Regions from separate parts of the Pseudoalteromonas marina genome, predicted to be linked through region 1. Evidence: predicted binding sites of a transcription regulator. Region 1 holds the regulator's gene; each other region holds the start of a gene.
What was found. The regulator MetJ, encoded in region 1, represses methionine synthesis genes. The targets are predictions, from matches to a motif close to TAGACGTCTAGACGTCTA.
Positions count from the first base shown of each region.

Region 2: metK (methionine adenosyltransferase) is a predicted target of MetJ. The motif match lies at 1,377-1,394, and genes of this name have one in related genera.
Region 3: PMAN_RS02235 (methylenetetrahydrofolate reductase) is a predicted target of MetJ. The motif match lies at 1,442-1,459, and genes of this name have one in related genera.
Region 4: metA (homoserine O-acetyltransferase MetA) is a predicted target of MetJ. The motif match lies at 1,462-1,479, and genes of this name have one in related genera.

Region 1 covers NZ_AHCB03000005.1:62,951-66,167, forward strand. Annotated here, with positions in the region: gene PMAN_RS00355 (malic enzyme-like NAD(P)-binding protein) at 1-1,204, shown strand, start outside; gene metJ (met regulon transcriptional regulator MetJ) at 1,274-1,594, opposite strand; gene metB (cystathionine gamma-synthase) at 1,794-3,023, shown strand; gene metL (bifunctional aspartate kinase/homoserine dehydrogenase II) at 3,029-3,217, shown strand, end outside.
Region 2 covers NZ_AHCB03000005.1:501,469-504,685, reverse strand. Annotated here, with positions in the region: gene tkt (transketolase) at 1-1,190, opposite strand, end outside; gene metK (methionine adenosyltransferase) at 1,496-2,647, shown strand; gene PMAN_RS02365 (hypothetical protein) at 2,811-3,217, shown strand, end outside.
Region 3 covers NZ_AHCB03000005.1:469,245-472,461, forward strand. Annotated here, with positions in the region: gene PMAN_RS02230 (response regulator) at 1-355, shown strand, start outside; gene PMAN_RS02235 (methylenetetrahydrofolate reductase) at 445-1,401, opposite strand; gene PMAN_RS02240 (M16 family metallopeptidase) at 1,659-3,217, shown strand, end outside.
Region 4 covers NZ_AHCB03000006.1:367,459-370,675, forward strand. Annotated here, with positions in the region: gene PMAN_RS10580 (homocysteine S-methyltransferase family protein) at 1-459, opposite strand, end outside; gene metA (homoserine O-acetyltransferase MetA) at 449-1,396, opposite strand; gene PMAN_RS10590 (M24 family metallopeptidase) at 1,571-2,872, opposite strand; gene ettA (energy-dependent translational throttle protein EttA) at 3,049-3,217, shown strand, end outside.

The DNA of each region.
Region 1 (3,217 bases):
GCACCCCGTTCCAGGAAAAATTAGCATTGAACTAACAAAGCCTGCTGAAACGGTAAAAGATCTCGCATTAGCATATAGCCCAGGAGTTGCAGAACCCGTACGTGAAATCGCTGCAGACCCTGCAAACGCTTATAAATACACAGGCAAAGGGAATATGGTTGCGGTTATCACTAATGGTACTGCAATTTTAGGCTTAGGTAATTTAGGCCCACTTGCTTCAAAACCTGTAATGGAAGGTAAGGCGTTACTGTTTAAGCGATTTGCTGGCCTTGATTCTATTGATATCGAAGTGAAACACCGCACTACTGAAGACTTTATTAATACAGTTGCTAATATTGCCGACACGTTTGGCGGAATTAACCTTGAAGATATTAAGGCGCCAGAGTGTTTTGAAATAGAAAAAGCATTGATTGAGCGTTGCAGTATTCCGATATTTCATGATGATCAGCACGGTACAGCCATTGTAACTGCTGCGGGTATGTTGAACGCGCTTGAGGTGCAAGGCAAGTCTATCGAAAATGCGACTATTGTGTGTTTGGGTGCTGGTGCTGCTGCGGTTGCTTGTATGGAGCTGTTAATTAAGTGTGGTGCTTTGCGCGAGCACATTTATATGCTTGACCGTAAAGGTGTTATTCATACTCGTCGTGATGACTTAAATGAATACAAAAAACTTTTTGCTAACAATACAGACAAGCGCACGTTGCAAGATGTTATTGAAGATGCAGATGTATTTGTTGGTGTATCGGGGCCTAATCTATTAGCTGCCGATGATTTAAAATTAATGGCAGAAAAACCAGTTGTGTTTGCTTGTTCAAACCCAGATCCAGAAATTGATCCTGCACTGGCTCATTCTGCTCGAAACGATCTAATTATGGCAACGGGTCGATCAGATTACCCTAACCAAGTTAATAATGTACTGTGTTTTCCGTTTATATTCCGCGGTGCTCTTGATGTACGCGCCAGTGCAATAAATGATGAAATGAAAATTGCAGCTGTAGAAGCGATTAGAAGTATTGCCAAAGAGCCTGTACCTGCTGAAGTACTGACAGCTGCGGGTGTTGATAAGCTGGAGTTTGGTAATAAGTATATTATTCCAAAACCAATGGATCCTCGTTTATTACCGCGTATTGCAAAAGCGGTTGCAATAGCTGCTGTAGAGTCAGGTGTTGCACAAATTGATTTACCAGAAAACTATATGGAATAACGACTAAGTTGTAATTTAGACACAAAAAAAACCTCAATTAATTGAGGTTTTTTTGTGTCTAAATTACGTTTAGTCTTCGTTTAAAACAGGCACTTCTAGCCCCATTTCTTGCATTATTTTTTTCACTTCTTCAGGCACTTTTTCGGCGTTGTCTTTGCGTAAGTCGTCGTCGTTAGGCAAAGGTTGACCGGTAAATGCATGTAAAAATGCTTCACAAAGTAATTCACTATTTGTTGCATGACGTAAGTTATTAATTTGACGACGCGTGCGTTCGTCCGTTAATACCTTTAATACATTTAGTGGGATTGAAACGGTAATTTTTTTTACTTGTTCTGATTTTTTCCCGTGTTCTGCGTATGGGTGAATATACTCACCATTCCATTTAGCCATAAGATGTATCGTCGCCTCAGATTAATAATTGCTCATATGCACTACAATGCATATGAATATGCGTGAAATTCTATCGATTTAAAAAAGATAGTCAAATACTAGTTGTTTAGCCATCTGGAGCTTTAAATGTTTTGACATCTTTAATAAGATAAATTACTCTTTTAGACGTCTAAACATCCAAATTAAATAGGTGACGAATATGAGCGAAAAAAATAAAGCAACCATTGCAGTAAGAAGTGGTGTTGAAGCAGACAAGCATCATGGCGCAGTTGTCGCACCTATTTACTTATCAACCACCTATTCGTTTGCCGACTTTGATACAAAGCGTCAATACGATTACGGGCGAAGTGGTAACCCCAATCGTGATATTTTAGCCGAAACCTTGGCTGAGCTTGAAGGTGGCGCACGCGGTATTATTACTGCCACGGGTATGTCTGCCGTTCATTTGGCTACGCAAATCCTGAATCATGACGATACGTTAGTGATCCCACATGATTGTTACGGCGGAAGCTATCGTTTATTTACTTCACTGCAAAAGCGCGGTTTGCTCAAGCTAGAAGTTTTAGATTTAACACAAGCACAAAGTTTAGATAAAATTTTAGCAATTAAGCCTAAGCTAATTTGGATAGAAACACCAAGTAACCCATTACTACGCTTAACTGATATTAAAGCAATAACCGATGTTGCTAAGCAGTGCGGTGCTTTAGTCGCTGCCGACAACACATTTTTATCACCAGCATTACAAAACCCTATTAAATTTGGTGTTGATATAGTTGTACATTCCACCACCAAGTACATCAATGGTCATTCAGATGTAGTGGGCGGTGCGGTGATTGCTGCTTCACAAGAGCTGGGCGATGAACTGGCATGGTGGGCAAACAATATAGGTATTACAGGTGCGCCATTTGATAGTTATTTAACATTGCGCGGGTTGCGAACACTAAATGTGCGTTTAAAGCAGCATCAAGAAAACGCATTAGCGATTGCTAAATATTTAGAAAAATCGGAATTTGTTCGCCAAGTTTATTACCCTGGTCTTGAATCACACCCTCAGCATGAATTAGTCAAAGCGCAGCAACTAGGCTTTGGTGGCATGGTGAGTTTTGATATTAAAGGCGACATAAACGATGCTGCGGCGTTTTTAACCAGCTTACGTGACTTTAGCTTGGCAGAGTCTTTGGGCGGAGTAGAGAGCTTAATATGCCATCCTGCAACTATGACCCATGCTGGCATGGAGCCTAAAGCACGTCTTGAGGCGGGAGTGGGCGATACACTTATTCGAGTTTCAGTAGGTATAGAAGATATAAACGACTTATTAGCTGATTTAGAGCGCGTGTTTCAGCTTGTAAAGCCAGGCAGTAAAGCAAATTTAAACAAAGGAGCTGGCGGTGACATTAAATTAAGTGCCGCTCATCCAGCGCTTTGGTGAACAATATGACACAAACAGTACATAAATTTGGTGGTTCAAGCCTTAGTTCGGCTCAACGGTATGAGCGGGTTGCGAGTATTATTTTAGATCATACTCAGCCGGGCGATTGTGTTGTTGTATCTGCGGCGGGAAAAACAACCGATACTTTGGTGAAGTTATGGCAAAGCTATCAGCAACAAGATACGCATGTCGTT
Region 2 (3,217 bases), 440 kb from region 1:
GTTAGGCCTTTAGAGCCTTCCCAAATTGTTAAGTTTGAACCTGCTAAATCGGCAGAGCCACCCATAAATTCTGGTAATAATGGACCAAATGCATTTAATGCATTTTGTGACGCTTTACGAGATGCTGGATTTGCCGGGTTTGCTTGTAATTGCTCAATATACGCTTGTGACTTTTCAGCCCAATCGGCAGGTAAATCTGAATTTGTACGGCGTTTGTACTCAGCTGCAAGCTCTGGGAATGCTTTTGCATAGGCTGCAAACTTTTCGTCCCAGCTTGATTCAAGCTCTTGGCCTTTAGCTTTTCCATCCCACTGTGCGTAAATGTCTTCAGGGATTTCAAATGCATCACCCGTCCAACCTAAAAACTCACGCGATGCTTTAATTTCGTCATCGCCAAGTGGTGCACCGTGACAGTCGTGACTACCCGATTTATTCGGTGACCCGTAACCAATAATTGTTTTACAACAAATTAGTGTTGGTTTATCAGTCACGCTTTTTGCTTCGCTAATTGCAGCACTTACTGCATCGCTATCGTGGCCATCAACGTCACTAATTACGTGCCAGCCGTACGCTTTAAAACGTGCAGGTGTGTCATCGCTAAACCAGCCTTCAACTTCACCATCAATAGAAATGCCGTTGTCATCCCAAAAAGCAACCAGCTTGCCTAGGCCTAATGTGCCGGCAAGCGAACAGGCTTCATGCGAAATGCCTTCCATTAAACAGCCATCACCCATAAATGCGTAAGTGTGGTGATCAACAATGTCGTGACCTTCACGGTTAAATTGTGCCGCAAGCGCTTTTTCAGCAATTGCCATGCCTACCGCATTTGTGATCCCTTGGCCTAGTGGGCCCGTAGTGGTCTCGATACCTGGCGCATAACCGTATTCTGGGTGGCCTGGTGTTTTAGAGTGCATTTGACGGAAGTTTTTAATTTCGTCCAACGGTAAATCATAACCACTTAAGTGCAATAAAGAATAGATAAGCATTGAACCGTGGCCGTTTGACAGTATAAATCGATCTCGGTCTGCCCACTCTGGATTTGATGGATTATGTTTTAGATAATCGCGCCATAATACTTCTGCGATATCAGCCATGCCCATAGGGGCTCCAGGGTGACCAGATTTGGCCTTTTGTACTGCGTCCATTGACAAGACGCGAATAGCATTTGCAAGTTCTTTGCGAGATGGCATGAATTCTCCTACCTTATATATGTATTTGCGCGGGTATTTATGTGTTCGTTTATGTACTCAAGTTACAAGAGCACTTTTATTGCGACCATTCTTACTTATTGTGGGGGCTGTGTGCAATTAAAAACCCTATAAAAATGAGGTATTATGAATATTTTTTAAGACCATAATGTCATAACTAATTTAATTTAGACGTCTAGGCGTAAAAACACTATGCAAGGTGTTTCGTTTTAGATAAAATACGCCCCTTAATTTTTTAGCGCTAATACCGACGTTTGTGAAGCGCAATATTTGTGAGCATAATTACAATGGCAAAACATTTATTTACTTCTGAATCTGTTTCTGAAGGTCATCCGGATAAAATCGCCGACCAAATCTCTGATGCGGTTCTTGATGCTATCCTAGAGCAAGACTCTCATGCCCGCGTTGCGTGCGAAACATACGTGAAAACAGGTATGGTTATGGTTGGTGGTGAAATCACTACTAGCGCATGGGTTGATATAGAAGAGATTACGCGTAAAACAGTACGTGAAATTGGCTACACTCACTCAGATATGGGTTTTGATGCTGACTCGTGTGCAATTTTGAACACCATTGGTAAACAGTCTCCAGACATTAACCAAGGTGTTGACCGTACTAGCCCAGAAGAACAAGGCGCTGGCGACCAAGGTTTAATGTTTGGTTACGCATGTAACGAAACTGAAGTGTTAATGCCTGCACCTATCACGTATTCTCACCGTTTAGTTCAGCGTCAAGCACAAGTACGTAAAAGCGGCGAGCTTAACTGGTTACGTCCAGATGCAAAATCTCAAGTTACTTTTGCATACGAAAACGGTAAGCCAGTAGGTATTGATGCGGTTGTTCTGTCAACTCAGCACAGCGAAGACATCTCTCAAAACGATTTAGTAGAAGCTGTGATGGAAACCATCATCAAGCCAGTACTTCCTGCTGAACTAATCACAAGCGCAACTAAGTTTTTTATTAACCCAACAGGCCGCTTTGTAATTGGTGGTCCAATGGGTGACTGTGGTTTAACAGGACGTAAAATCATTGTTGATACATACGGTGGTATGGCACGTCACGGTGGTGGTGCTTTCTCTGGTAAAGATCCATCAAAAGTTGACCGCTCAGCTGCATACGCTGCACGTTACGTGGCTAAAAACGTAGTGGCTGCTGGCCTTGCTGATAAGTGTGAATTACAAGTATCTTACGCAATTGGTGTTGCAGAGCCAACCTCTATTAGTGTTGAAACGTTTGGTACTGGTAAATTAGAAGAAGCACGTTTAATCGAATTAATTCGTGAACATTTTGACCTACGCCCTTACGGCTTAATTCAAATGCTTGATTTAGAGCGCCCTATCTATCTTCCTACTGCAGCTTACGGCCACTTTGGCCGTGACGAATTCCCATGGGAACGCACAGATAAAGCTGACGCACTTCGCGCAGCAGCGGGTCTTTAAGACTAAAGCAAAAAAACGGCCCTTTTAAGGGCCTTTTTTATAGCTAGCAATTATGTAACGCAACGCTAATTCATAGTTAAAAAAATAACTATTAATTGGTCCTCGAACTTTTTTATACTTTAGGTATATACTCATTTAATTATAAAGCTTTAGGGATATTTAAATGACCGATAACTTTCGCGTTATGTTTGCTGGACTCGCTGATAACGTTGACTCAAAAACAGCGTGTACAACACTGGCGGCAAAACTAAAAATCTCAGAAGAAAAAGTAGCCTTATTTTTTAAAGGTAAGCCTTTATTTGCGCCTAGCGATAAAAACAAAGCATTAAAACAAGCTAAGCTACTTGTTGGAATGGGTATTAAAAGTAAGCTTCAAGCTGTATCGACAAATACTGAAAAAACTACTCAAACGGTAAGTGATAGCCAGCGAGATGAGCGTATTTTTGACGCATTAGACTACATAACCAGCAGTTTAATCAGGCTAGAAGAAAAACTCGAAGACCTTGAGCAGCGCCTACCTGAAAACCAAACAAAAAACCCTGAAGTAGATGAAGACGAATGGCAAGACGA
Region 3 (3,217 bases), 410 kb from region 1:
TTTATTGGTTGAAGATAACCCGCTCAATCAACAAGTAGCAACACAAATACTGCGTAAAAATGGCTTAATTGTTGATATTGCTAACGATGGCCTTGAGGCATTAGATGCGCTAAAACATAAAACTTACGATGGTGTGTTAATGGACTGCCAAATGCCTAGAATGGATGGTTATACGGCAGCCACAGAAATAAAAAAACAAGCAAAGTTTAAAAATTTACCCATTATTGCAATGACTGCTAATACAAGAGAAACGGATTTATTAAAGGCGCAAGATTGCGGTATGGATGGCTATATTTCAAAGCCCATTAAGGTTGAAAGTATGTTTGAAGTAATAGCAAAGTGGGTGTGTATTTAATTTTTGTTTTTGAGTTGTTTACTAAATAAGTTAGTGAGACAAAAAAGGCAAGCATTAGCTTGCCAAGAAGGGTGTAAATTAGTTTAACTTTATGCTATTTGTTTCTCAGCTAGGTTGAGCTCCATAGTTGCTTTTAATAAACGGTATAGGTTAATTGATGCGTCAATTTCTTCTTTACGGTTTGTTAAGCTTTCAATGTTTAAACCCAGTGGCACGTCTAGGTGTGCACAGCTTTTTAAAATTGAATCGAGATTTTCGCGGCAAATACGCACCGATTCACTCAAGGTGTTGTCTGCGTCAAGCATGCGCCATTTGGTCGCCTCTGGTACTGAAATACCCAACCACTGCATAAACTCTAGGGTTTTTTCACCGCCACATGGTGTAAACGTGAGTATAATACGTTTTGGTGTAACGCCTTGTGCCTTGCAGGTACGCGCGTAACTTGTTATTAAATCAATAGTAGCTTGAGCATTATAAACCGCTTGCGATATAAAAAACTGGCAACCTTGTGTTGTTTTTTCTATTAAGCGTTCGTGTTCATTGCGCTTGCTTGCATGTCGCTCTGCAATGGTTACGCCTCCTAAAAAGAAGTCATCACTTTGCTCAGCTAATGTTTTATAAGCGTCAGGCAGGCTTAGTTTAATATCACCTTCCGACGATGGGCTACCCACTAAAACGACATTTTTTAAATCAAACTCGTTTTTAGTTTCATCTAGCCACTCTTTAAATTCTGCTACACCGCGTTGCGCTACGCTTTTGTAGGTAATTACATCTAGGCGTGATAAGTCTTTTAGCAACTTACTGTACTCACGCGGATCAACCGTTTGTTTAAATGGAAACGGACGAGCCTGATTAGTACGGCTGCTCTCATCTTGAATATCGTAAATTACAACACCGTCGTATTCGATTTCGTGTAAGCGGCCTAATAGTTTTTCTGCAATGGTTTTTAACTGCGCTTTATCAGTGCCTATTTTGGGTGGCGTTGTGCCAATAAGATAAACACCTTGATTAGTGTCCTCAATTTTCTCTTGAAGTGATAAAGCCATAATCCTCATTCCAGCTCAATGGTTGATGGATTAAATATAGCAGCCATTTAGACGTCTAGATAGATTTTTTAAGTGAAAGTTTTTCAAGCAACGTGAGGGTTATTCATACAAAGGAGTTCCTAAATTAAGTGCATGACACAGTTGTTTACATAATAAAGCGACTGAGGGCTCTTATATTCATTGGCTTTGGGGCATAATTAGTAGTGAAATTGTAAATATTTTGACAACAACTTTGCTCAATTTACTAAAGGACAATTATGAAATTTAAATTATTAGCAACAAGCCTTGCGGTATCACTCGCTTTAACTGGCTGTGCAATGCAAAAAAATGAAACGACGCAAACAGCAAAACAAGAACAAATAAAAAAAGCTGATGACCGTGTTTTTTCACAAGATTACCTAATTGAAGAGCTTGAGAATGGCTTACGTGTAATGGTTGTAAAAACGGATTACCCTGATGTCGTTTCGCTGCAAATACCGGTTTCTGTTGGCTCGCGCAATGAAGTGGAAGCGGGTAAAACTGGTTTTGCTCATTTTTTTGAACATATGGTATTTAAAGGCTCTAAAAAATTTCCGCAAGACGAATACACCGCCATATTCAAAAATGCAGGGGTTGATAACCGTGCATACACTACCAACGATTACACTAACTACCATTTAAACTTTTCAAAGCAGCACCTTGATAAAGTACTTGAGATTGAAGCTGATATTTTCCAAAACTTAACCTATACCGAAGAGCAATTTAGAACCGAAGCATTGACGGTAAAAGGTGAGTACTTAAAAAATAACGCCAGTCCAATTCGTAAGTTGTTAAGTGCTGTGCGTGCAGAGGCTTTTGAAAAGCACACTTATAAACACACCACAATGGGCTTTTTTGAAGACATAGAAGCCATGCCAGACCAAATGGCTTACGGTAAAGAATTTTTTGATAAGTTTTATAAGCCAGAATATGTATCGCTAGTTATTGTGGGTGATGTTGACCCAAAAGCCACAATGGCAATGGTTAAAAAACACTGGGGTGGTTGGGAAAAAGGCAATTACGTTGCCGATATTAAAGCTGAGCCAAAACAGCAAGCTCCTAAATATTTGCATGAACAAAATAAAGCCTTGCCGGGGCATTGGCTATTGGTATCGTATAAGGGTGCTGCGTGGGAACCCGCTAAAAAAGACAGAGCTGCACTTGATTTAATCTCGCAGCTTTATTTTTCAAGTAACTCAGATTTATATCAAGAGCTCGTTGTTGATAAACAAATAGCGAGTCAAATGTTTACTTATAATCCAGAAACCAAAGATCCAGGCTTACTGCATGTATTTGTAAAAGTAGAAAACGCTGATGATTTAGCAAAAGCGCGTGATGCCATTAACCGCACTTATGCAAAAGCCAGAACAGAATTGGTCGATGCACAAAAATTAAGTGACTTAAAGTCTAACCTTAAATATGGCTTTATTAATGGTTTAGATTCTTCGCAAGCAATTGCATCAACGCTTGCAAGTTACATGCATTTTGAACGCGATCCTGAAGTAATTAACCAGCTTTATAAGTCGGCCGACAACATCACAGCAGAAGATATTAAAGCGGTTGCTAATAAATACTTTGTAGATAACACGCGTACTACTGTAACCATGTCGGCACTTGATAAAGCACCGGGGTTTGCAGAAGAGGCGAGTTTAAGTGCAGTAGTTGCAAAACTTGAACAAGCCCCAGAGGCACCTGTATTTAAAGTGCTTGATAAAACCAATAGCTCGCCGCTGATTGATGTAAACTTTTTATTTAATACAGGGGCTGCTGCTGATCCTCAAGGTAAAAAAGGTGTAGC
Region 4 (3,217 bases), on a different contig from region 1:
GTCGTTTACATCTGGCGAGATAGAACAGGTTTTAGATGTTGGCCCTAAAACCCCCGCTACATAGCGTGGTTTTTCTGGATTTTTAGCGGTGAACTCGTCACATATAGCACGCGCGAGTTTTGCCGACTCTAAGTTTACCTCACGGCTTATACTTGCCATGTCGTAATCTTCCATCGAAATGGTGGTTGAGTTAAAGGTATTGGTTTCAATAATATCTGCACCGGCAGTTAAAAAGCCGCGGTGTATATCGGTTATTAACTCTGGCTTAGTGAGGCTTAATAAATCGTTATTACCTTTAATTAGCACGTGCCAATCTTTAAAACGCTCGCCTCGGTAGTCTTCTTCTTCAAGTTTATGAGTTTGGATCATAGTGCCCATAGCGCCGTCTAAAATTAAAATACGCTCTTTAAGCGCTTCACTTAGTTCGGCTTGTTTGTTGGCGGCTGTATTATTCGGCATAGTTGTTAGTCCTCACATCTTGGCTAACTAAATTAATATCATACGGTGTGGTTTGATACACGTAGTAATTTAACCAGTTCGAAAAAAGTAAAAAAGCATGGCTTTGCCACGTTTTTGACGGTTGCTTGCTTGCATCATCATCGGGAAAATAGTTTTCAGGTTTTGGCGCATCTGGGCTTTTTTGTAAATCACGCTCATACTCCCCTTTTAGGGTGTCGGCATCGTATTCTGGGTGGCCTGTTATAAATACTTGGCTACCCGATTTGTTTTTTAATAAGTAAGCACCCACTCGCTCAGAGCCTGCTAATACAACGAGATCGTCACACGCATTTATTTTTTTTATATCAATGTGCCCATAACGTGAGTGTGGTACTAAAAAGGTATCGTCAAAACCGCGGGTTAATGCCCCGTGTTTAAAGTGGCATTGGTGAGTAAATACGCCACACAGCTTATTGGGTTTTAAGTCGCGCTTTAAATTGTAGCTATGGAATAGCGCTGCATGAGCCGCCCAACACGAAAACAACGTAGAGGTAACGTGCTGCTCTGCCCAATCAATAATGACTTTAAGCTCTTCCCAGTAGGCAACATCTTCATACTCTAAATGCGCAAGCGGTGCGCCTGTAACAATAAGCGCATCGTAGTTGTTATTTTTTACCTCTGAAAAATAGCGATAAAAGGTATCTAGGTGTTCTTCTGAGTTATTACTGCTACGGTGAGTGTCTAGGCGCAGCAGCTCTACGTTTACTTGCAAAGGAGAATTTGCAAGTAAGCGAATAAACTGAACTTCGGTTTCTACTTTATTAGGCATTAAATTTAATATAGCCAAACGCATTGGGCGGATTTCTTGCGTTTTTGCACGGCTTTTTGGCATTACGAATACGTTCTCTTGGCGCAAACGTGCAATGGCTGGAAGCTCATCCTTTACGGTAATTGGCATATTTTTAACTCCTACTCATAAAAACTTGTGCTAATTATGAACTGAAAGCAAAAAATATCAACCTCTAGATGTATAGATGTCTAAATGAATTTATTCATTATTACTTAAGTATGTGGCAAGCAATGAGTCACTCCCTTAAAAAGAGGCTTAACTCACTGCATTTAAAATAATGAACTAATTATTGCCCACTAATATTAAATTTTGCTGAGGGGGAATTAAATACTCAGCGCCGTTTTTGGTAATTACAGCCATTTCTTCAACAGAAATGGTTTTAAACTCGGTGTTGTTTAAAGGCCAACTAAAAAAGCCATCAAAAGCAAACACCATTCCTTCTTTAAGTTTACGATGAGCAGCAGGCCTTACTTGGGCACTGCGAGAGCCACCTAAATTGGGCCCGGTATCGTGTGCAACATACCCAACTGGATGGCCGGTACTCCATGGCACAGGTTCTGAGTTGTATTTATTCATTAATACGGTTTGAGCTTGATCCACGTCTATCCCCCTTACGCCGGGTTTCATTGCATTAAATGCGGCAAAACCGCTATCTCGGGCATTAATCCAATATTGCTGAATGTTGGCTGGTGCAGAGGTTTCCCCTTCTTTAAGTACATAAGCAAAACGCTGAATGTCACTTACCCAGCGATTGTAGAGCTTTACGCCAAAATCAATTTGAATTACGTCGCCAGGCATAATGACTTTATTTGTAGAATGCGAATGCCCGCGGTCAGGGCCTGAATTTACGTTAGGATTTTGGTCGGCAGCCCATGCATCGGTTACACCTCGAGCTTTCATTTTAGCTTTTAAAAATTTAGCTACATCGGCATCGGTGGTTTTACCCGGAATAATAGTTTTATAAGCCTCTATTTGCCACGTTGCTGAAAGCATTGCGGCCTCTTTCATTATTTCAACTTCAGCAGGTAACTTAATTGAAAGCCATTGATAAACGACTTCTTCAGACGATACGAGCTTTGCTGTTTGCTTTGCGCCTAATAAGTTAGTTAATTGCTTGTATTGCGAGTGCGATAACCCATCTGCCTGTGCATTAAGATCAGAGACATTTATTGCTATACGCTCAAAGGGTTGTTTTTTTATAAACTCAGCCGCGTATTTTAACGCAGACACACTGCGTGGCACCGAGATCACTTTTTCATGTATGTTTAGCTCGTCGAGTGCTTTTGCTTCGCTTGAAGGTGAGTAGGCTACCGAATGAAACGCCCCTTTATTAAAATAAAATAAATATGCCGCTGGCGAACCTGCGTTTTCACAGCCAATATGATCAGCCAATGGGTCGATGTTATTTTCTCTACAAACAATAAGCCAAGCATCTACCTTAGCTGCTTTTAAAGCGTTTGGCAGGAGTTTATTTATTCTTTGTTTTCTTATTTCGGGCCAAGGAGAATCGACTGCGTTAGCTTTGGGGGTTGTGGTAAATAACGTAAGCAAAGCCAACATTATTATTACTTTTTGTATAGTCATGGGTTTTTCTTATTTTTACTATGGTTTAAATACGTTAGCACACCCAAATAAAACTATACATTTAACGAGATAAAACGATAAAGATATATTCCCACCCGCCATTCGTTGACTGTTTCACCTCTCAACAACTACAATACAACATTAAAATTTTTATTATTATTTGAAGGCTTTCCTCCATGGTTTTACCTGATAAGTTTATTTTCTCGATGAGTCGAGTATCTAAAGTTGTGCCGCCTAAGCGTACAATTTTAAAAGATATTTCATTGCACTTTTTTCCTGGCGCCAAAATTGGTGTACTTGGTTTAAATGGTTCTGGTAAATCATCATTGCTACGTATTATGGCCG